DNA from 3 places in the Streptomyces sp. NPDC048442 genome. Region 1 is predicted to be linked to each of the others. Evidence: riboswitches for the same ligand, from Rfam matches in the RefSeq annotation. Region 1 holds a riboswitch; each other region holds the start of a gene.
The links. Region 1 has a riboswitch for thiamine pyrophosphate ahead of thiO (glycine oxidase ThiO). Riboswitches for the same ligand answer to the same signal wherever they lie in the genome.
Positions count from the first base shown of each region.

Region 2: it holds a riboswitch for thiamine pyrophosphate, as region 1 does, so the genes downstream of both, AB0D18_RS13645 (thiamine ABC transporter substrate-binding protein) here and thiO (glycine oxidase ThiO) in region 1, are expected to answer to the same signal.
Region 3: it holds a riboswitch for thiamine pyrophosphate, as region 1 does, so the genes downstream of both, thiC (phosphomethylpyrimidine synthase ThiC) here and thiO (glycine oxidase ThiO) in region 1, are expected to answer to the same signal.

Region 1 covers NZ_JBEZKB010000005.1:8,298-15,883, reverse strand. Annotated here, with positions in the region: gene metF (methylenetetrahydrofolate reductase [NAD(P)H]) at 1-60, opposite strand, end outside; gene thiE (thiamine phosphate synthase) at 220-879, opposite strand; gene AB0D18_RS09650 (Rv2175c family DNA-binding protein) at 986-1,351, opposite strand; gene AB0D18_RS09645 (FAD-dependent oxidoreductase) at 1,414-2,583, opposite strand; gene AB0D18_RS09640 (hypothetical protein) at 2,651-2,992, opposite strand; TPP riboswitch at 3,043-3,155, shown strand; gene thiO (glycine oxidase ThiO) at 3,153-4,400, shown strand; gene thiS (sulfur carrier protein ThiS) at 4,397-4,609, shown strand; gene AB0D18_RS09625 (thiazole synthase) at 4,614-5,408, shown strand; gene pknB (Stk1 family PASTA domain-containing Ser/Thr kinase) at 5,560-7,467, shown strand; gene AB0D18_RS09615 (deoxyribonuclease IV) at 7,551-7,586, shown strand, end outside.
Region 2 covers NZ_JBEZKB010000007.1:181,179-188,764, reverse strand. Annotated here, with positions in the region: gene AB0D18_RS13650 (iron ABC transporter permease) at 1-446, opposite strand, end outside; gene AB0D18_RS13645 (thiamine ABC transporter substrate-binding protein) at 521-1,615, opposite strand; TPP riboswitch at 1,695-1,800, opposite strand; gene rlmN (23S rRNA (adenine(2503)-C(2))-methyltransferase RlmN) at 1,840-2,946, opposite strand; gene AB0D18_RS13635 (phosphatidate cytidylyltransferase) at 3,044-4,201, opposite strand; gene frr (ribosome recycling factor) at 4,201-4,758, opposite strand; gene pyrH (UMP kinase) at 4,950-5,711, opposite strand; gene tsf (translation elongation factor Ts) at 5,895-6,731, opposite strand; gene rpsB (30S ribosomal protein S2) at 6,895-7,586, opposite strand, start outside.
Region 3 covers NZ_JBEZKB010000002.1:462,892-470,477, reverse strand. Annotated here, with positions in the region: gene AB0D18_RS06015 (LacI family DNA-binding transcriptional regulator) at 1-879, shown strand, start outside; gene AB0D18_RS06010 (metallophosphoesterase) at 1,112-2,317, shown strand; gene AB0D18_RS06005 (hypothetical protein) at 2,501-3,328, shown strand; gene thiC (phosphomethylpyrimidine synthase ThiC) at 3,434-5,200, opposite strand; TPP riboswitch at 5,193-5,328, opposite strand; gene AB0D18_RS05995 (YibE/F family protein) at 5,400-6,746, shown strand; gene AB0D18_RS05990 (SsgA family sporulation/cell division regulator) at 6,848-7,282, opposite strand; gene AB0D18_RS05985 (helix-turn-helix domain-containing protein) at 7,381-7,586, opposite strand, start outside.

The DNA.
Region 1 (7,586 bases):
CAGCAGCTCACGCACCGTAAGCGCGCGGTCTGTTCTGGTGGAAGCTGTGCCAAGGGCCATGTCGAAAGGTTAGCCAGGGGCGTGCCGCACCCCCAACCGCCAAGGAGACAAAGGTCCGTTATGCCGGTTTCTTGTCCACCCTTCGGACAGTTGTCCGGCCAAACACCCGTCGCCCACCGCGGTCGTACGACCGTCACCTGCCGGTCGTGCGACCGTCGCCTACCGGTCGTACGACCTGATCCGCTTGGCCAGATCGGCGGCGGCAGCAGCCGGGTCGGCAGCCTCGGTGATCGCGCGGACGACCACGACGCGGCGGGCGCCCGCGGCCAGCACCTCGTCGAGGTTGCGCGCGTCGATGCCGCCGATGGCGAACCAGGGGCGGCTCTGGGCGAGCGAGGCCGCGTACCGCACGAGGCCGAGCCCGGGGGCGTACCGGCCGGGCTTGGTGGGGGTGGGCCAGCAGGGACCGGTGCAGAAGTAGTCGACGCCCGGCTCGGCGACGGCGGCGTCGACCTCGGACTCGGCGTGCGTGGAGCGGCCGATCAGGACGTCGCCGCTGCGGGAGCCGAGGATCGCGCGGGCGGCGGGGACCGGCAGGTCGCCCTGGCCGAGGTGGAGGACGTCGCTGCCGATGGCGTGCGCCACGTCGGCGCGGTCGTTCACGGCGAGGAGCTTGCCGTGCCGGCGGCAGGCGTCGGCGAGGACCGCCAGGTGCTCCAGCTCCTCGCCCGCCTCCATGCCCTTGTCGCGGAGCTGAACGATGTCGACGCCACAGGACAGCACCGCGTCGAGGAAGGCCGGAAGGTCTCCCTGCGCCTTGCGGGCGTCCGTGCAGAGGTAGAGCCGGGCGTCGGCGAGCTGCGCGCTGGGCGTGGGCATGGTGCGGTTCCCCCCGTGGTGGCGGGGTGTCCCCCGTCGGTCGGCGGCGGTGTGCGGTCCGCCCGGCCGGGCGGACCGCACAGCGCCGTGGTGTGGTGCGGCGTCGTCAGAGGGCGAGCGCCTGGGCGCGGCGCTTCACCTCCGTGCCGCGATTCTCGCTCAGGGCCTGGGCGGGGGTGCCGGGCAGGGTCGGGTCGGCGGTGAAGAGCCACTCCAGCATCTCCGCGTCGGAGAAGCCGTCGTCCTTCAGGACCGTCAGGAGCCCGGGAAGGCCCTTGACGATCTGGTTGCCGTCGAGGAAGGCGGCGGGCACCTGCAGCGAACGGTTCTCACCGCGCCGCACGGCGATGAGCTGGCCGTCCTTCACCAGCTGCCGCACCTTCGTCACCTCCAGGTCGAGCATCTCCGCGATGTCGGGGAGGTAGAGCCAGGCGGGGACGAGCGATTCGATCTTTGCGTCAATCTCGGTCACAGGACAAGCGTGCCATCCGGGACCGACAGTCGGTACCCGGGCCCGTCCGGCCGGGGGATTTCCTACGGCTTCCGTACGGCCGACTTCAGCGGTACGGAAGGGTCGGCGGCCAGCGCCGGGTCGAGCGCCGCCCCCGCCTCCACCAGCTTGCGGCCCTGTGCCAGGTCGCGCGGGCGGCCCACCGCGAGCAGGGCCACCAGGGCGCCGCCGCGCAGCCAGCACACCGACCAGGAGGGTCCGGCGGGCTCGCCGCGCCAGATCGTCTCGTCGGCGTCCGCGTGGTGGCCGACGTACTGCACGAAGCGGCCGAACTGCTCGGACCAGAAGTACGGCACGGGGTCGTAGGGCAGCGGGGCGCCGCCCAGGATGTTCGCGGCTACCGTGCGCGGGCCCTGGAGCGCGTTGTCCCAGTGGTGCACGAGCAGCCGCGTGCCGTACCGCCCGGACGGGAAGGAGGCGCAGTCCCCGACCGCGTACACGTCGGGGACCGAGGTCCGCAGGTGCACGTCGGCGGTGACGGAGCCGTCCGGGCCGAGCTCGATGCCGGAACCCGCCAGCCAGGCCGTCGCGGGTCTGGCGCCGATACCGACGAGGACGGCGCCGGCCGGGATCCGGCGGCCGTCGGCGAGGAGCACCGCGCCCGGCTCCACCGCCGCCACGCGCGCGTGGGTGAGGAGCTCGGCGCCGCCTTCGGCGTACCAGGCGGCCATCGGCGCGGCGATCTCGGCGGGCATCGTCCCGGCGAGCGGCCGGTCGGCGGCCTCCACGACCGTGACGGTGCAACCCGCTTCCCTTGCGGCGGTGGTGAACTCGGCGCCGATCCAGCCCGCGCCGACCACCACCACGTCGGCGGCCGCGTCCAGCACCGGGCGCAGCCGCCGCGCATCGTCGAGGGTGCGCAGCAGGTGGACGTCGGGGACGCCGGCCGTGCCGGGAAGGGTGACGGGGTCCGCTCCGGTGGCGAGGACCAGGGCGTCGTACGGCACCGGCCCGTCGGGGGTGTCGATCTCGTGGTCCGCCGGGCGCACCCCGGTGACGTCGAGCCCCAGCCGGAGCTCGATGCCCAGCGCGTCGAAGTCGACCTCGAAGGCCGAGCCCTCGGCCTTGCCGAGCAGCACCGCCTTGGACAGCGGCGGCCGGTCGTACGGCGGGTGGGGCTCGGCGCCGATCAGTGTGATCCGGCCTCCGTGGCCCTGCTCCCGCAGGGCCACGGAGGTCTGCACCCCGGCCATTCCCGCACCGACGACGACGATTCGCTTCTGCTCGCTCACCCGACCACCTTATGTATCTGACACAACGTCAGGAAAGGAGTTCCTCGACCACGCTCGTGCCGCTGCCCTCCTGGGACTCCCATGCCCAGCTCTCGTCCAGCCGAACGCGGCCGTCCGCGAGCAGCGTGACCGTGGAGACGCAATGTCCGGACGAAGTCGTTCCGTCCCGTTTCAGCTGGACGTACCTGAAGTCGAGCCGGTCCCCCGCGCGCGTGCCGACCAGCTGCCCGCGCACGACGTCGCCGCCCGCGTACTCGGCCCAGATCCGGCCGTCCTGCTCGTGGTACGTGAAGCGGGTGCGGGTGCCGACCTGCCCGGGGGCCTGGTCGGCGACCGGCGCGAGGACGAGTCCGTCGAGCGAACGGGGCACGGGGTGCTCCCTCACAGTCTGTTGAACCCAAGGACTAGTCTGGTCACCGTACAAGCACTCACGGGAGCCCGGCTGACCGGGCTGAGAGGGAGGCTGACCAGGCCTCCGACCGTACGAACCTGATCCGGGTCATGCCGGCGAAGGGAGGGGCTGGACGCCCATGCACACATCTCCACACCCGCACGCTTCCGAGCACCTGCACGCTTCCGAGCAACGGCCGTACGACGTCCTGGTGGTCGGCGGCGGAATCATCGGCCTCGTCACGGCCTGGCGGGCCGCGCAGCGCGGTCTGCGCACCGCGCTCGCCGACCCCGCACCGGGCGGCGGCGCCGCACAGGTGGCGGCCGGAATGCTGGCCGCCGTCACCGAACTCCACCACGGCGAGCAGACCCTGCTCGGCCTCAACCTCGCCTCCGCGCGCCGCTATCCGGACTTCGTCACGGAGCTGGAGGAGGCGTCGGGGCAGGACACCGGCTACCGCGCGTGCGGCACCCTCGCCGTGGCGCTGGACTCCGACGACCGGGCCCACTTGCGCGAACTGCACACCCTGCAGCGGCAGTCGGGCCTGGAGTCGGAGTGGCTGAGCGGGCGCGACTGCCGCCGACTGGAGCCGATGCTCGCGCCGGGCGTGCGCGGCGGGCTGCGGGTGGACGGCGACCACCAGATCGACCCGCGACGGCTGGCAGCCGCCCTTCTGACGGCCTGCGAGCGCGCCGGGGTGGTTGTGTACCGCACGACGGCCGAGCGGCTGTCCGTCGTACGGGAGAGGGCTTCGGGCGCGCTGCTGGCCGACGGCACCGAGGTCGTCGCCGACCAGGTGGTGCTGGCCGCCGGTTCGCTCAGCGGGCGGCTCGCGGGAGTGCCTCAAGAGGTGCTGCCGCCGGTGCGCCCGGTCAAGGGACAGGTGCTGCGGCTGACGGTGCCGCCCGCCTACGCCCCGTTCCTGAGCCGTACGGTGCGCGCCGTGGTGCGCGGCAGCGAGGTCTATCTGGTGCCGCGCGAGAACGGCGAGCTGGTCGTGGGCGCGACCTCGGAGGAGCTCGGCTGGGACACCACCGTCACGGCGGGCGGCGTCTACGAGCTGCTGCGCGACGCCCACGAGCTGGTCCCCGGCATCACCGAGCTCCCGCTCACCGAGACCCGGGCCGGGCTGCGCCCCGGCTCCCCCGACAACGCCCCGCTGCTCGGCCCCACCGCCCTGCCGGGCCTGCTGCTCGCCACCGGGCACTACCGCAACGGGGTGCTGCTGACCCCGGTCACCGGCGACGTCATGGCGGACGTCCTGACCACCGGCGAACTCCCCGAGGAGGCGCGGGCGTTCACCCCGCAGCGCTTCACTTCCGACTCCGCACCCGACTCCGCCCCCGTACCCGTGCCCGTGCCCGTACGACAGGAGCAGCCCGCATGAACACCCCGGTGAACGTGTCCGTGAACGGTGAGGGGCGCGAGGTCTGCGCCGGTACGACGCTCGACGACCTCGTCGCGGCGCTCACGCGCGCGCACGCGGGCGTGGCTGCCGCGCTCAACGAAACAGTGGTGCCGCGCGGCCGGTGGGCGGCCACCGCCCTCGCCGACGGCGACCGCGTCGAAGTACTCACCGCGGTCCAGGGAGGCTGACGACATGGCAGACGATCTCTTCGAACTGGGCGGCGCCGCGTTCTCGTCCCGGCTCATCATGGGGACCGGCGGCGCGCCCAGCCTGGAGGTGCTGGAGCGGTCGCTCGTCGCGTCCGGGACCGAGCTGACGACGGTGGCGATGCGACGGCTCGATCCGTCCGTGCGGGGCTCCGTGCTGTCCGTGCTGGAGAAGCTGGGCATCCGGGTGCTGCCCAACACGGCAGGCTGCTACACGGCGGGCGAGGCCGTGCTCACGGCCCGGCTCGCACGCGAGGCGCTGGGCACCGACTGGGTGAAGCTGGAGGTCATCGCCGACGAGCGGACCCTGCTGCCCGACCCGGTCGAGCTGCTGGACGCGGCGGAGGTACTGGTCGACGACGGCTTCACCGTGCTCCCGTACATGAACGACGACCCGGTGCTGGCGCGGAAGCTGGAGGACGTGGGCTGCGCGGCGGTCATGCCGCTGGGCTCGCCGATCGGGTCCGGGCTCGGCATCCGCAACCCGCACAACTTCGAGCTGATCGTGGAGCGGGCCGGGGTGCCGGTGATCCTGGACGCGGGGGCGGGGACCGCGTCGGACGCGGTGCTGGCGATGGAGCTGGGGTGCGCGGGGGTGATGCTCGCCTCGGCGGTGACGCGGGCGCAGGAGCCGGTGCTGATGGCGGAGGCGATGCGGCACGGCGTGGAGGCGGGCCGTCTCGCGTACCGCGCGGGGCGCATCCCCCGCCGCCACTTCGCGCAGGCGTCGTCGCCGGGCGAGGGCCTGGCCCGGCTGGATCCGGAGCGGCCGGCGTTCTGAGGGGAGTGCGATAGGTGCGGGTGCGTCGCGGCTGGTCGCGCCCGCGCGGCCGCGCCCCTGAAGGGGCGCGGCCGTCACAGCTCGGCTTCAGAACGGCGGCAGCAAGTACATCCACGCCCGACCTGTCCCTACCGGCTCGTAGACTCCCTCCGTGGACACGACCCTCCAGGACCCCCTCGTCGGGCAGCTGCTCGACGGCCGCTACCGCGTCGAGGCACGCATCGCCGTCGGCGGGATGGCCACGGTCTACCGGGCCGTGGACACCCGCCTCGACCGGGTGCTCGCGCTCAAGGTGATGCACCCCTCGCTGGCCGCGGACGACTCCTTCGTCGAGCGGTTCATCCGCGAGGCCAAGTCGGTGGCCCGCCTCGCACACCCCAATGTGGTGGGCGTCTTCGACCAGGGCACCGACGGCAGCTACGTCTACCTGGCGATGGAGTACATCGCGGGCTGCACCCTGCGCGACGTGCTGCGCGAGCGCGGCGCGCTCCAGCCGCGGGCCGCGCTCGACATCCTGGAGCCCGTGCTGGCCGCCCTCGGCGCCGCGCACCGGGCCGGGTTCGTGCACCGCGACATGAAGCCGGAGAACGTCCTGATAGGGGACGACGGCCGGGTGAAGGTCGCCGACTTCGGTCTCGTACGCGCCGTGGACACGGTCACCAGCACGACGGGGTCCGTCCTCGGTACGGTCTCCTACCTCGCCCCCGAGCAGATCGAGCACGGCACCGCCGACACCCGCGCCGACGTGTACGCCTGTGGCGTGGTCCTGTACGAGATGCTCACCGGCAGCAAGCCGCACTCCGGCGGCACTCCCGCCCAGGTGCTCTACAAGCACCTCAATGAGGACGTGCCGGCGCCGTCCGCCGCCGTGCCGGGGCTGGCCCCGGCCCTCGACGAGCTGGTGGCGAGCGCGACGGCGCGCCACCCGCAGGCCCGCCCGTTCGACGCGGTCGAGCTGCTGGGGCAGGCGCGGACCGCGCGGTCCGCTCTGGACGATGCCCAGCTGGACGTCGTACCTCCGCGGGCGCAGGAGAACGTGAGCACCGGTCCCGAGGAGCGGACCAGTGTCATCCCGCGGACCCTGCCCACCGAGCAGCACACGAGCCGGCTGCGGATGCCGCTGCCGGAGGAGCCCGAGCCCGCGGGGCAACGGCGGCGGTGGCCGATGTCCTCGCGGCGCGGCCTGGTGGGGCTGGTGACCGCCGTCCTGCTGGTGCTCGGTCTGGGCACCGGGGTCTGGTACATCAACTCCGGGCAGTTCACGCAGGTGCCGCGGCTGCTCAGCCAGCCCGAGAAGGAGGCCCGCAAGAAGCTGGACGCCGCCGGCCTCGACCTGAAGGGCGTGGAACGGAAGTTCAGCGACACCGTCGCGCGCGGCGCCGTCATGGACAGCGACCCGGCGCCCGGCGAGCGGATCCGCACCAACGGCTCGGTGACGCTGGTCCTCTCGCGCGGCCCCGAGATCGTGAAGGTCCCCGACCTCACGAGGATGCCGCTGGCGAAGGCCAGGGGCGAGCTGAAGGACGCGGGGCTCGCGCCGGGCGTCGTCACCAGGGCGTTCAGTGCGGACGTCCCGCGGGGCGCGGTGATCAGCACGGACCCGGCGGCCGGCACCGGCCGGTCGCCGGACTCCGCGGTGGCGATGGTGGTCAGCAAGGGGGCCCCGGTGGACATGCCGTCGGTGACCGGGCAGAGCGTCGAGGACGCCAGGAGCAGGCTCGAAGGTCTCGGCCTGAAGGTCGACGTCGCGCCGGGGCAGGTCAACTCCCCTGCGGAGGCGGGCAAGGTGGGCCGCCAGTCGGTGGCCGTCGGCACCCGGCTCGGCGAGGGCGAGCGCGTCACGCTCACCGTCTCCAAGGGGCCCCGGATGATCTCGGTGCCCGACGTGCTCGGCAAGGAGCGCGACGAAGCGAGCCGCATCCTCAAAGAGGCGGGCTTCGAGGTCGAGGTGGAGCGGCCGTTCCTGTCCTTCAGCAAGGTGATCGACAAGCAGTCGGTGGCCGGTGGGGAGCAGGCCCCCGAGGGCAGCAGGATCACCATCTCGACGAAGGTCCTGTAGCGAGGGGGCCCTGCGGTCCTGTGGCGAGAGCACAGCGGTCCTGTAGCGAGGGGCTCCGCGGCGGTACGGCATCCTGGAGGGTGATGAGCACCGCAGATACCCCCACCCAGTTCCCCGTC
Region 2 (7,586 bases), on a different contig from region 1:
GACCACAGGCCGCCCACGGTCCGTACGACCACCGCGTAGTTGAAGAAGACGTGGGCGAGCAGGATCGCCCACACGGTGGTGTCGAGCCGTACGCCCCACAGCTCGTCGAGGAGCCCACCGCGCCCGAGCACCGCCAGGAACGCGGTGCCCACCACCACGGTGGGCAGCACGAACGGCACCGTCACCACGGCCCGCAGCAGCTGCTTCCCCGGAAAGTCGAACCGGGCGAAGACGTACGCGGCGGGCAGCGCAAGCAGCAGAGTGAGCGCGGTCGAGGCGAGCGCCTGCCAGGTGGTGAACCAGAGCACGCCGAGGATGTCCGGGTCGCCCAGCACCTCCCCGATCCGCCCGAGCTGCCAGGCATCGCCTGACTTCAGCCCGCGCCCGACGATCGCGACGACCGGGTAGGCGAAGAACAGCGCGAAGAAGGCGACGGGCACAGCCATCAGGCCCAGCCGCACCGCGCTCCCACGCCAGGAACCCCGCCGGGCGCCCCTGGGGGCACCCGGCGGGGTCGTGCCTACTTGTTCACCAGCGAGGACCACGACTTGACCCACTGCTCACGCTTGTCGGCGATCTTCTTGGGCTCCACGGTCAGCGGCTTGTCAATGGTCGCGCCGAACTTGGCGTAGACCTCGGGCAGCTTGGTGTCCTTGGCGGCCGGGTTGACGAACATCTTCAGCGGCAGGTCCTCCTGGAACTGCTTGCCGATGAGGAAGTCGAGGAGCGCCTTGCCGCCCGCCTCGTTCTTCGCGCCGTCCAGCAGCCCGGCGAACTCGATCTGCCGGAAGCAGGTCCCGGTGGCGACCCCGGTCGGCGCCTCGGCCGGCTTCGGCTCGGCGAACAGCACCTCGACGGGCGGGCTGGAGGCGTACGACACGACGAGCGGCCGGTCCGCCTTCGCCTTCTTGCCGCCCGAGGACCCCGAGAACTCGTCGTTGTACGCCTGCTCCCAGCCGTCCACGACCTTGACGCCGTTGTCCTTGAGCTTCTGCCAGTAGCCCTGCCAGCCGTCGTCGCCGTACTGTCCGGCGGTCGCGAGCAGGAAGCCGAGCCCCGGCGAGGAGGTCGCGGCGTTCTCGGTGACGAGGAGGTTCTTGTACGCGGGCTTGACCAGGTCGTCGAGCGACTTCGGCGGCGCGAGCTTCTTGTCCGCGAAGTACTTCTTGTCGTAGTTGACGCAGATGTCGCCGGTGTCGACCGGCGTCACCCGGTGCTCGCCCTTGTCGAGCTGGAGGTCCGCCGGTACGCGGTCCAGGCCCTTCGCCTCGTACGACTGGAACAGTCCGTTGTCGAGCGCGCGCGAGAGGAGCGTGTTGTCGACGCCGAAGAAGACGTCGCCGCGCGGCGAGCCCTTGGTCAGGATCTCCTGGTTGAGGGCTGCCCCGGCGTCCCCGCTCTTCAGCACCTTGACCGTGTAGCCGGTCTGCCGGGTGAACTCCTTCAGCACGGCGGGCGAGGCGGCGAACGAGTCGTGGCTGACCAGCGTGACCGTCTTGGACCCGGCCCCGTCGGCCTTCTTCTCGCCGTCGGACGAACCGCCGCAGGCGGCGAGCGTGCTGACGCCGAGCGCGGCGACGATGGATATCGCCGCGTACTTCTTGATGGTGCTCACTGGTGAATTCCTCCTGGAAATGACCAGGAAGAGACGCGGCCCTGCCCGCACCGGGAGGATGCGGGCAGGGCGCAACAGCTTGAGTAAACGACCGAACTTCCTACCCAGAATGACCTGAGCGAGGTTCAGAGGGTCTGCAGTGAGGACTGCACTCTCAGCGCTGTGGCGCTCCCCTGTCGGAATATGCAAATGTGCGGCCCAGCGTACAACCAGGCCCGGACGTGCTACCGCTCGGACGCCGCCAGCTGGCCGCAGGCTCCGTCGATCTCCTGGCCGCGGGTGTCCCGCACGGTCACCGGCACCCCGTGCGCCGCGATCGCCTGGACGAACGCCTTCTCGTCCTCGGGGCGCGAGGCCGTCCACTTGGAGCCGGGCGTCGGGTTCAGCGGGATCAGGTTGACGTGCACCCGCTTGTTCTTCAGCAGCCGGCCCAGCAGGTCACCGCGCCACGCCTGGTCGTTGATGTCCCTGATCAGCGCGTACTCGATCGAGATCCGGCGGCCGGACTTCTCCGCGTACTCCCACGCCGCGTCCAGGACCTCCCGCACCTTCCAGCGCGTGTTGACCGGCACCAGGGTGTCGCGCAGCTCGTCGTCCGGGGCGTGCAGCGACACCGCGAGGCGGCACTTGAAGCCCTCGTCGGCGAACCGCAGCATCGCGGGCACCAGGCCCACGGTGGACACGGTGATCCCGCGCTGCGAAAGGCCGAGGCCGTCCGGCTCGGGGTCGGTCAGCCGGCGGATCGAGCCGACGACGCGCTTGTAGTTGGCGAGGGGCTCGCCCATCCCCATGAAGACGATGTTCGACAGCCGGGCCGGACCGCCCGGGACCTCGCCGTCGCGCAGCGCCCGCATGCCGTCCACGATCTGGTGCACGATCTCCGCGGTCGACAGGTTCCGGTCGAGACCGGCCTGTCCTGTCGCACAGAACGGGCAGTTCATGCCGCAGCCCGCCTGCGACGAAATGCACATCGTCACCCGGTCCGGATACCGCATCAGCACGGACTCGACGAGCGTCCCGTCGTGCATTTTCCACAGCGTCTTGCGCGTGGTCTCCTGGTCGGTCGACAGGTGGCGCACGACCGTCATCAGCTCGGGCAGCAGCGCCTCGCGCAGCTTCTCCCGCGAGCCGGCGGGGATGTCGGTCCACTCCGCCGGGTCGTGCGCGTACCGCGCGAAGTAGTGCTGGGACAGCTGCTTGGCGCGGAACGGCTTCTCACCGATCTCGGCCACGGCCTCCTTGCGCTCGGCGGGCGTGAGGTCGGCGAGGTGCCGCGGGGGCTTCTTGGCTCCGCGGGGCGCGACAAAAGTGAGTTCTCCGGGTACAGGCATGGTCATACCAGTGTCTCAGATGTACGACAAGGGGCCCGCCGTCCTGTGGACAACGGGCCCCTCACGGGTAAAACAGCAGCTCAGGTACGTAGGAAGCTCACGCGGAACCGATGAAGATGACCATCATCAGCCAGACCACCGGAGCGGTCGGCAGCAGCGAGTCCAGTCGGTCCATGATGCCGCCGTGGCCCGGCAGCAGCGTGCCCATGTCCTTGATCCCGAGGTCCCTCTTGATCATGGACTCGCCCAGGTCGCCGAGCGTGGCACTGGCGGCGACCGCGAGGCCGAGCAGCGCGCCCTGCCACCACGTACCGCCGTCGACCAGCAGCGTCATGCACAGCACGCCGGCCACCATCGCGAAGGCGATCGCGCCGAGCAGGCCTTCCCTGGTCTTGCCGGGGCTGATGCGCGGCGCCAGCTTGTGCTTGCCGAAGCGCCAGCCCACCGCGTACGCCCCGGTGTCGCTGACCACCGTCAGCAGCAGGAACGTCAGCACCCGCTGCGGTCCGTCCTGCGCGGTGAGCATCATCGCGACGAAGGTGGCCAGGAACGGCACGTAGAACGCGGCGAAGACACCCGCGGTGACGTCCTTGAGGTACCCCTCCGGCGGTTCGGTCATCCGCCAGACCAGCACCGCCAGTGCGGTGAGCGCCATGGCGACCCAGGCGCCCTCGGGCCCGCGCACGTAACCGGCGACGACCATGGCCGCACCGCCGACCGCGAGCGGAACCAGCGGAGCCTTGATGCCCTTGCGCTCCTCCAGCCGGGAGGTCAGCTCCCACAGCCCGACGACCACGGCGACCGCTATGACGCCGACGAAGGCGGCCTTCCAGATGAACAGCGATGCCACGATCAGCACGCCGAGTCCGAGGCCGACCCCTATCGCCGCGCGCAGGTCGCGGCCCGCACGCTTCTTCTGGGGCGGCGGCGGGGCCGGGGACGGGGTCGACATGGGCTCCTGCGGCATCTGGTCGCGGAACAGGGGACCGCCCCCGGCAGCAGAAATCCGGGCCGCGTCCCCGGCCGCCGAAGCGGCTGGGGCAGCGGAATTCTGCGCGGCGGGAGCAGGTCCCCGGTTCCGGTCGTCTCGGTCGTCGGCGTCTCTGCCTGTCTCAGGCACGATGGGCATGGGCCGAGTGTGCTGGGCGTCATGCGCATCGTACGCGGGACCCGCCGGGAGGGGACCCTGGTCACGGGTTCCCCATTCACCGGCATAGCCCGCCCTCGGCGGGGCCCCCCAGGAAGAGTCGTTCATCAGACCTCGAGCAGCTCGGCTTCCTTGTGCTTGAGCAGCTCGTCCACCTGCGTGACGTACTTCGCGGTGGTGTCGTCGAGCTCCTTCTCCGCACGGCGGACCTCGTCCTCGCCGGACTCCTTGTCCTTGACGAGCTTGTCGAGGGTCTCCTTGGCCTTGCGGCGGACGGCGCGGATGGAGATCCGGGAGTCCTCGGCCTTGTTGCGCGCGACCTTGATGTAGTCCTTGCGGCGCTCCTCCGTCAGCTGGGGGAACGTCACTCGGATGATGCGGCCGTCGTTGCTCGGGTTGACGCCGAGGTCGGAGTCGCGGATCGCCTGCTCGATGTTGCGCAGGGCGCTCGCATCGAAGGGGGTCACCACGGCCATCCGCGGCTCGGGCACCGAGAACGACGCCAGCTGGTTGATCGGCGTCACCGCGCCGTAGTACTCGGCCACGATCTTGTTGAACATCGCCGGGTGCGCACGGCCGGTGCGGATTGCGGCGAAGTCCTCCTTGGCGACCACGACGGCCTTTTCCATTTTCTCCTCGGCCTCGAGGAGGATTTCTTCAATCACCACGTACTCCTGCTGTCGTGAACTGCTGCTGCATGGCTTGGACTGCTGCACGGCTTGTACTGCTGCTGCGGGCGTCTTCTCCTGCACGGTGTCCGACCGGCAGGACATTGTCCATCCCCCGAGTCCGACCCCGCGGCCGGGCCGGGGTCACCATCGGGGGCGCGGACCGGGATCACGGACCGCACATCCGGTCAGGCGCGGGTGCCCTGCGCGTTGACGAGCGTGCCGATCTTCTCACCCTTGACCGCGCGGGCGATGTTGCCCTCGGCCAGCAGCTCGAAGACCAGGATCGGCAGATCGTTGTCACGGCACAGGGTGACGGCGGTGGCGTCCGCGACCTTGAGGTCTCGGGAGATCACCTGGCTGTACTCCAGCGCATCGAACTTGACCGCTTCCGGGTTCTTCTTCGGGTCGGAGTCGTAGACCCCGTCGACCCCGTTCTTGCCCATGAGCAGGGCTTCCGCGTCGATCTCCAGGGCGCGCTGGGCGGCCGTGGTGTCGGTGGAGAAGTACGGCATGCCCATGCCCGCGCCGAAGATCACGACGCGGCCCTTCTCCAGGTGGCGCACGGCACGCAGCGGGATGTACGGCTCCGCGACCTGGCCCATGGTGATGGCGGTCTGGACGCGGGAGTCGATGCCCTCCTTCTCCAGGAAGTCCTGGAGGGCGAGGCAGTTCATGACCGTGCCGAGCATGCCCATGTAGTCCGAACGGGCCCGGTCCATGCCGCGCTGCTGGAGCTCCGCGCCGCGGAAGAAGTTGCCGCCGCCGATGACGATCGCGATCTCCGCGCCGTCCCGTACGACCGCGGCGATCTCACGGGCGATGGCGTGTACGACGTCGGGGTCGACGCCAAGAGCACCGCCGCCGGCGAACGCCTCGCCGGAGAGCTTCAGCATGAAGCGGCCGGTCTTCTTGCCGCTGTCCTGATTCGCCTGATGCGCCTGATTCATGGGGGTGCTTCTCCTCGTGCACATACGAAGAAGGCCATTGCCGGTGGATCCTTGCGGTTCCCGCTGCGGCAATGGCCTCCTCGTCAGATCTGCGGCCGGCCGGCGCGTACGCCGACGGCTGCATCAGACCCTAGCCGGGTCTGGCGATGTTCGCGTTACGTCGACAGAGTCGGACGTACGGACTCAGATGCCGACCTTGATGCGCGAGAAGCGCTTCAGGGTGACACCGGCCTCGTCCAGGACCTTCTGGACGGACTTCTTGGCGTCCAGCGCGTACGGCTGGCCAAGAAGGGTGGCCTCCTTGAAGAAGCCGTTGACGCGACCCTCGACGATCTTCGGGAGGGCGGCCTCGGGCTTGCCCTCGGCGCGCGTGGTCTCCTCGGCGACGCGGCGCTCGGCCTCGACGATCTCGGCCGGGACGTCCTCACGGGTGAGGTACTTCGGCGCGAAGGCGGCGATGTGCTGCGCGATGCCACGGGCCAGCTCGGCGTCGGCCTTGTCCAGCTCGACCAGAACACCGATCTGCGGGGGCAGGTCGGGCATGGTGCGGTGCATGTACGCGGACACGTAGCCGTCGGAGAACTGGGCGAAGCGCTCCAGGACGATCTTCTCGCCCAGGTTGGCGTTGGCCTCGTCGACGAACGCCTGAACCGTCTTGCCGGCCTCGATCTCGGAGGCGAGCAGCGCGGCGATGTCGGCCGGGTTCGTGGCGGCGACGTGGGCGGCGAGCGCGTTGGCGACGGCCTGGAACTTGTCACCCTTGGCGACGAAGTCCGTCTCGCACTTGAGCTCGACGATGACACCGGAGGTGTTGTCGTCGGCGATCAGGGAGACGACGGCGCCGTTCTCGGCAGAACGGCCTTCGCGCTTGGCGACGCCCTTCTGGCCCTTGATGCGGAGGGCTTCGACGGCCTTGTCGACGCTGCCGTCGGCCTCGTCGAGAGCCTTCTTGCAGTCCATCATGCCGGCGCCGGTGAGCTCGCGGAGCTTCTTGACGTCAGCGGCGGTGTAGTTCGCCATGAGTCTGTGAATCTCTTCTCGGAAGTCGTGATCTACGAGTCGTGATCGGCGAGGTGAATCGTGATCTGCGATTCGTGATCTACGTGATCTACGGGTGAACGGCGGGGGCGGTACGCCTGTTGGCGCACCCTCCCCCGCCGTCAGTCAGCCGTTAAGGGCTGGGTCAGGCCTGCTCGGCGTCCGCGGCCGGAGCCTCGGCAGCGGCCTCGGCCGGCTTCTCGGCCTCGGCGACCGGGGCAGCCTCGGCTTCGGCGGCCGGAGCAGCGTCGGCGTCGGCGGCCGGAGCGGCCTCGGCGGCAGCGGCGTCGGCGGCCGGAGCCTCGTCAGCCTTCTTGTCGCCCTCGAGCAGGTCGCGCTCCCACTCGGCGAGCGGCTCGCCGGCGGCCTTCTCGCCCGGCTTGGAGTCGCCCGTGGCGGCACCGGAACGGGCGATGAGGCCCTCGGCGACGGCGTCGGCGATCACGCGGGTGAGCAGCGTGACGGAGCGGATCGCGTCGTCGTTGCCGGGGATCTTGTAGTCGACCTCGTCGGGGTCGCAGTTGGTGTCGAGGATCGCGACGACCGGGATGCGGAGCTTGCGCGCCTCACCGACGGCGATGTGCTCCTTCTTGGTGTCGACGATCCAGACGGCGCTGGGAACCTTCGACATCTCGCGGATACCGCCGAGGGTCTTCTCCAGCTTGGCCTTCTCACGCGAGAGAACCAGGAGCTCCTTCTTGGTGAGGCCCGACGCGGCCACGTCCTCGAAGTCGATGAGCTCCAGCTCCTTCAGGCGCTGGAGGCGCTTGTAGACGGTGGAGAAGTTGGTCAGCATGCCGCCGAGCCAGCGCTGGTTGACGTAGGGCATGCCCACGC
Region 3 (7,586 bases), on a different contig from region 1:
GGCCTCATCGGCCTGACCGTCACCACGTACGGGGATGAACCTTTCACCTTCACCGAATTCGCGTACTTCGCGGAGATGGCCAGAGCCGCGACCTCGGCCGCGCTCGCCCGCGGCTACGCCCTCGTCATCCTCCCTGCCTCCTCCCGGCACAGCCCCTTCGACGTGTGGCAGAACGTCGCACTCGACGGGACCGTCGTCATCGACCCCTCCGACGACGACCAGGTCGTCACCGAGCTCATGCGCCAGGGTCTGCCCGTCGTCTCCGACGGCCGCCCGTCCGGGGCCCTCCCGGTCACCGCCTGGGTCGACAACGACCACGAGGCCGCCGTACTCGAACTCCTCGACCACCTCGCCGACGCCGGCGCACGCCGCATCGGCCTGCTCACCGGCACCACCACCGACACGTACACCCGGCTCTCCACCACCGCCTATCTGCGCTGGTGCGAGCGCGTCGGACAGGATCCGGTGTACGAGTCCTACCCGGCCCACGACCCGTGCGCGGGCGCCGTCGCAGCCGACCGGCTGCTCGCCCGCCCGGACCGCCCGGATGCCGTGTACGGACTCTTCGACCCCAACGGCACCGACCTGCTGGCCGCCGCCCGCCGCTACGGGCTGCGGGTCCCCGAGGACCTGCTTCTCGTCTGCTGCTCCGAATCGACCGTGTACGCGAGCACCGAACCGCCCATCACGACGCTCTCACTCAAGCCCCGCCGCATCGGCACTGCCGTCGTCCAGCTCCTCATCGACGCCATCGAGGGACTCGACACCGGACAGCCCATCGAGCAGGTGATACCGACCGAACTCATCATCCGTACGTCCTCCCAACGACGCCCCCCGCGCACCACCGTGAGCGCCCCGCGCTCGCCCTCGGGGGACTGACGGGAGGGCCCGTCGGGGCGGCAGCGGAGTGCCGCCCCGAAATCAACACCGGGACCGATCTCCGCAATACGGACGAAACAACCGGTGAACTGGGGGTGTACCCGGATTCACCACCCCTGGTGCCTCACACAGCGCGGGCCGCATTCCTATGATGGGCGCACGACACGGCGGACCACCCGAGACCAGGTGGGGCCCCAAGGTGTACGGCGGTGCGACGGTGGTGGAGGGGTCAATGACTCAGGGGGCCGGTCAGGGACCCGCGGTGCGTACGGCGACGTTGCGGGACTTCCGGGTGCCTCCGTATGCCCAGGCTCCCGTCGCGTCGTACGACACCAAGCAGGCGTTCGAGGCCAAGCAGGCATTCGACAGCAAGCAGGTGCGCGACGCGGAGCAGGCATACGGGCCGGAGCAGAAGCGCGACCTGGAGCAGGTGTACGACTCCGAGCAGGCGTACGACTCCGAGCAGGGGTACGAGGAGGGCGACGAGCCCGACGGCTACACGCCCACTCAGCGCGACCTCCCGGTGATCCGCCGGGAGGACCGCGCCGGTCCGGGCGACACCCAGCGCATCCCGCAGCCCGAATTCGAGGAGCGGCCTGACGGCGAGGGCCTGGGCCCGCTGTTCGTCGTCGGCGACGTGCACGGCTACCTCGTGGAGCTGCTGGACGCCCTGCACGAGCAGGGCCTCATCGACGACGAGGGCCACTGGGCGGCCGGCAACGCCCGTCTCTGGTTCCTCGGCGACTTCACCGACCGCGGCCCGGACGGCATCGGGGTCATCGACCTGGTGATGCGGCTGTCCGCCGAGGCGGCGGCTGCCGGCGGCTACTGCAAGGCCCTGATGGGCAACCACGAACTGCTGCTGCTCGGCGCCCGCAGGTTCGGCGACACCCCCGTCAACTCCGGTGCGGGAACCGCTACCTTCCAGGCGGCCTGGCTGCTCAACGGCGGGCAGAAGCACGACATGGAGCGCCTCCAGGACGTCCACCTCCAGTGGATGGCCCGCCTCGACGCGGTGGCCCTGGAGGACGGGCACCTGCTCACCCACTCCGACACCACCGCCTACCTCGACTACGGCTCCACCATCGAGGACGTCAACGACACGGTGCACGCCATCCTCACGCGTAACGACGCGGACGAGTGCTGGGACGTCTTCCGGAAATTCACCAAGCGTTTCGCGTTCCGTGACGAAGGCGGCTCCGACGCCGTACGGGAACTGCTGGCCGCATATGGCGGCGAGCGCATCGTGCATGGTCACAGCCCCATTCCGTACCTCCTCGGCGAGGTCGGCAACGAGGACTCCGGGGATGGAGAGGGCAGCTCGGGGCCGGTCGTCGAAGGTCCGCACGTCTACGCCGACTCCCTGGCCATCGCCATGGACGGCGGTGTGACCATGGCCGGAAAGCTGCTGGTGGTTCAACTCCCGCTGGGTGACTGAGCGTTACGAGGGCGACCGTGCGCCCGGAGCGCACGCCCCCACCACCGGGCCAATTTCCGCAAACCCCCTGTCACCCCGTGCCGTAACCGCTCTACCATCGGGTTATCCGTAGCAGGCTCTCCTCCGTTTCCGCCCAACCGCCCACCGAAACGGGCAACCCGGCCCTATACGGAGCATCGGGGGATGCACATGAACAGCGCTCCGCACCTGCTGACCGAGGACCGCCCGGAGTTCGAGCGGACCCTCGACGAAGCACTGCGCACCGCGCCCGAACGCCCGGATCTCGCCGCGCTGGGACAGCGGCTGAACAGCGAGCAGTTGCGCACCATGGCGCTCAGCGCCAGCGCGATAATCGCCGCTCACGCGTCGGCCGAGTACGACCACTACGTCAAAACGCGCGAGGAACTGCGCGCACCCGCAGTCCCGACGCCCGGCGCCCTGTTCACACCCGGAGTCGGTGAGAACGCGGAGGCCACCGGTGCGGGGGCGGTCGCCGTCGTCGCCGTCCTCACTCCCGTACTGGCCGGCATCGCCGCCGTGGTACTGCTGCTGGTCGGCTACCTGCTGAGCATGCTCACACCGGAACCGGCCGTCGCCGAAGCGCTGTTGACCGCCGGCTGGGTGTTCGGCGCGCTCACGGTGGCGGGGCTGCTCGGCGCGGCCGTCGGACTGCTTTTCACCGCCCTGCGCAACGGCTCGACCGCTTTCCAGGTCGGCCACCGGGATGCGGGCAGCGAGGAGGTCGACCGGGCCAGGGAAATCTGGAAGGAGGCCCTGCTGGAGCGGGGCGTCGTCCCCTTCCTGCGCGACGCCCTCGCCAATCCGCCCGAGACCGCGCCCGCCGTCCCTGAACCGCCCCGGCAGAACCGCATCCCCGGCCTGGGGTACTCACGGCCCGACTTCGGCAGTCCCAGCGAGCACAGCGGCAACGGCCACAAGACCCGCCCCAGTTACTCCAGCCCGGACTTCTCCAGCCCCGACTACGGCGGCCCGGACCACAAACCGGAATAACCGGAGTGATCCGGAGCCGTCAACTCCGCTGCAAGGGTGCTCAGTCCGCGATCGGCAGACTGTGCCCACCCGGGGGCCACCCCCCGGACCCCCGGCCAGGCCTGCTCAGTCAGCAATCGGCAAATAGACCCGGTTGCCGGCCTCGGCGAACTCCTTGGACTTCTCCGCCATGCCGGCCTCGATCTCCTCCGCCGTCCCCCCGTGCTCACGCCGGATGTCGTGCGAGATCTTCATCGAGCAGAACTTCGGCCCGCACATCGAGCAGAAGTGCGCCGTCTTCGCCGGCTCGGCAGGGAGCGTCTCGTCGTGGAACTCCCGGGCCGTGTCCGGGTCGAGGGCCAGGTTGAACTGGTCCTCCCACCGGAACTCGAACCGGGCGTCGCTCAGCGCGTCGTCCCACTCCTGCGCACCCGGGTGACCCTTGGCGAGGTCCGCCGCATGCGCAGCGATCTTGTACGTGATGACGCCGGTCTTCACGTCGTCCCGGTTGGGCAGCCCCAGGTGCTCCTTGGGGGTCACGTAGCAGAGCATCGCGGTGCCCCACCAGGCGATCATCGCGGCGCCGATGCCGGAGGTGATGTGGTCGTAGGCGGGGGCCACATCGGTCGTCAACGGGCCGAGCGTGTAGAACGGCGCCTCCTCGCAGATCTCCTGCTGAAGGTCGATGTTTTCCTTGATCTTGTGCATCGGGACGTGTCCCGGACCCTCGATCATGGTCTGAACATTGAAACGCTTGGCGATCGTGTTGAGTTCCCCGAGCGTCTTCAACTCTGCGAACTGCGCCTCGTCGTTGGCGTCCGCGATCGAACCGGGCCGCAGCCCGTCGCCCAGCGAGTACGTCACGTCGTAGGCCGCGAGGATCTCGCAGAGCTCCTCGAAGTGCTCGTACAGGAACGACTCCTTGTGGTGCGCCAGGCACCAGGCCGCCATGATCGAGCCTCCGCGCGAGACGATGCCCGTCTTGCGGCGCGCCGTCAGCGGTACGTACGCGAGGCGCACGCCCGCGTGGACGGTCATGTAGTCCACGCCCTGCTCGGCCTGCTCGATGACCGTGTCCTTGTAGACCTCCCAGGTCAGGGCCTCGGCGCGGCCGTCGACCTTCTCCAGGGCCTGGTAGAGCGGGACGGTGCCGATCGGAACGGGCGCGTTGCGCAGGATCCACTCGCGGGTGGTGTGGATGTTGCGGCCGGTGGACAGGTCCATGACCGTGTCGGCACCCCACTTGGTCGCCCAGGTCATCTTGTCCACCTCCTCCTCGATGGAGGAGGTGACCGCGGAGTTGCCGATGTTGGCGTTGACCTTCACCAGGAACCGCTTGCCGATGATCATCGGCTCGATCTCCGGGTGGTTCACGTTCGCGGGCAGCACCGCGCGTCCGGCGGCGATCTCCTCCCGTACGACCTCGGGCGAAACGTTCTCCCGGATCGCCACGTACTCCATCTCCGGGGTGATCTCCCCGCGCCGTGCGTACGCGAGCTGTGTCACCGCCTGCCCGTCGCGGCCCCTGCGGGGCTGGCGGGGGCGGCCGGGGAAGACCGCGTCGAGGTTCCGCAGGCCCCCGCGCGGCGAGGTGTGCTTGATGCCGTCGTCCTCGGGGCGGACCGGGCGGCCCGCGTACTCCTCGGTGTCACCGCGCCCGATGATCCAGTTCTCGCGCAGCGGGGCCAGGCCCCGCCGTACGTCCGTCTCGACCGACGGGTCGGTGTACGGGCCGGACGTGTCGTACAGCGTCACGTCCTTCCCGTTGGTCAGGTGCACCTGACGGACCGGCACCAACATGTCGGGGCGCGATCCTTCGACGTACCCCTTGTGCCAGCCGGGCGTGCGCCCGTCCTGGCCGGAGACAGGCGTGCGTGCATCCATCGTGGTCATGAGACCTACTCCCTACGCCGGCATTACCCGGTAACAGGTTCGGCGGTCGACGCAGCCTCTTCCGTACGTATGTGTACGGAGGTCAGCGCCCTCTCAGCCCGGTGCTCCGAGCTCCCGCGTGTGCAAAGGTGCCCCCACGCTAGCGCCATGCCGGGCGCGCTGAACAGAGGGCCCCCCTCGTTCTTGCGATGATCGGGCGGTGACCCCACCACAGCCACCGTCCCCGCCGACGCCCCCGCAGACCCCGCCACCACCTGCTCATTCGCACGGCCACAGTCACAGTCACGGGCCCGCGGCACCGGTCTCCAAGCACTTGCGCAAGGTGATCGCGGCAGTGCTGATCCCCTTCGCCACCGCGGTACTTGTCGGTCTGGCGATCCTGTGGCCGGGCGGTGCGCCCGCCCACGAACGCACCGGAGTGGGCTTCGACCGGCAGACCGAGCAGGGCAGTGTCGTGAAGGTCGAGACCATCGACTGCAAGGGCGCCAACGTCGCCACGGAGCCGCCACAGCCGCAGTCGCAGACCGCCCCGTCGTCACCCCAGAGCGGCAGCGGCGCCAAGGACTGCAAGAAGGCGACGGTCGAGGTCGTCAGCGGCGCGGACAAGGGCCGCACCTTCGTCGAGATCGTCCAGCCCGGCGCGTCCCGGCAGTTGAAGCAGGGGCAGGGAGTCGTCGTCGCGTACGCCCCGGACGCGCCCCGTGAGCTCCAGTACTCCGTCATCGACGTGAACCGGAAGCTTCCGCTCACCCTGCTCGCCGGGATCTTCGCGCTCGCGGTCGTCGTCGTCGGCCGGCTGAAGGGCGTCATGGCGCTGGTCGCGCTCGTCGCGTCCTTCGCGATCCTGACCCTGTTCATCCTGCCCGCCATCCTCCAGGGGTCGAATCCGCTGGTCGTGGCGGTGGTCGGGGCCAGCGCCATCATGCTGATCGCGCTCTACGCCTGCCACGGGCTCACCGCGCGCACCTCCGTCGCCGTCCTCGGCACCCTCATCTCGCTGCTGCTGATCGGGCTGCTCGGCTCGCTGTTCATCGGATGGGCGTTCCTGTCCGGCAACATCGACGACAACACCGGCCTCATCCACTCCCTCTACCCCTCCATCGACATGAGCGGCCTGCTCCTCGCGGGCGTCATCATCGGCTCGCTCGGCGTCCTCGACGACGTGACGGTCACCCAGACCTCCGCTGTCTGGGAGCTGCACCAGGCCGACCCGACGATGGGCCCGCGCGCCCTGTACCGGGCGGCCATCCGCATCGGCCGCGACCACATCGCCTCGGTCGTCAACACCCTCGTCCTCGCCTACGCGGGCGCCGCCCTCCCCCTGCTGCTGCTGTTCTCCATCGCCCAGAGCAGCGTCGGTACGGTCGCCAACAGTGAGCTTGTCGCGGAGGAGATCGTCCGCACCCTGGTCGGCTCGATCGGGCTGGTCGCCTCGGTCCCGGTGACCACCGCACTCGCCGCCCTGGTCGTCTCCGCCGACCGCTCGGGTTCCGCTTCCGGCAAGGCGCCGGTACGCACCGGCCGCGGTCGGCGCCGCAAGGGCTGAGACGGCCGGGGGCACATGACGGAGCGGCGGCCGGGTCTCCCCTGCCGCCGCTCCGTGTCGTCGCCGGGCGCACTCTCAGCCCGCCTTCTGCCACCGCGTTCTCAACCCGCGTTCTCCTCCGCCAGGATGCGGCCCAGCTCACCCTCCAGGCATCCGGCATAGTCACTCTGCGTGTGCTCCTGGCCGAGTGGTACGAGCTTGTCGGTGCGGTCCAGGAACGCCACGAGCGGCGCCGCGCTCGCCCTGAACAGCGCGCGGTCACCTCCGACCTGAAGCCTGATGTAGACGTCGGCGAGTTCGTCGGGGTCGCTCGGCGAGATGTGCACATCGCCCTCACCACAGGGCTCATTGATTCCGTCGACCAGCAGCTCGCGGCTAAAAGCCCAGTTCACAGGCGCATCGCCGGGCAAATGGAAGGTCAGTCGGATCGCATAGGGATCCTTCGACTGGTACATGAGCTCCACCGGAATACGAAAGGAGAGCTCCTCCGAGACGAGGAAGCTCATCATGACCTCTGCCTGAACCGACTCGCGCATCGCCAACCCTGCCGTAGTAGAAGTGGCCGGAACGATCCCCTCCGGCCCTCTTGACGCCATCGTGCTGGAAGCACTAGCAGATCACAAGGAGTGAGTTTTCAGATACTGATAGAGAACATGAGCGAACGGACCACCTCACCGACTTCGCTGCGCAGATGTTCGATAGCGGGCTCCAATCGGGCCTCCTGTGCGAGGGGTACGGAGATCGCCATCACCGCGGCCGTCTGCCCGATCGTGATCGGCACCGCCGCGCATGCCGTCCCGAGCCCGTACTCCTGACATTCCCGCACGGTCTGCATCCGCT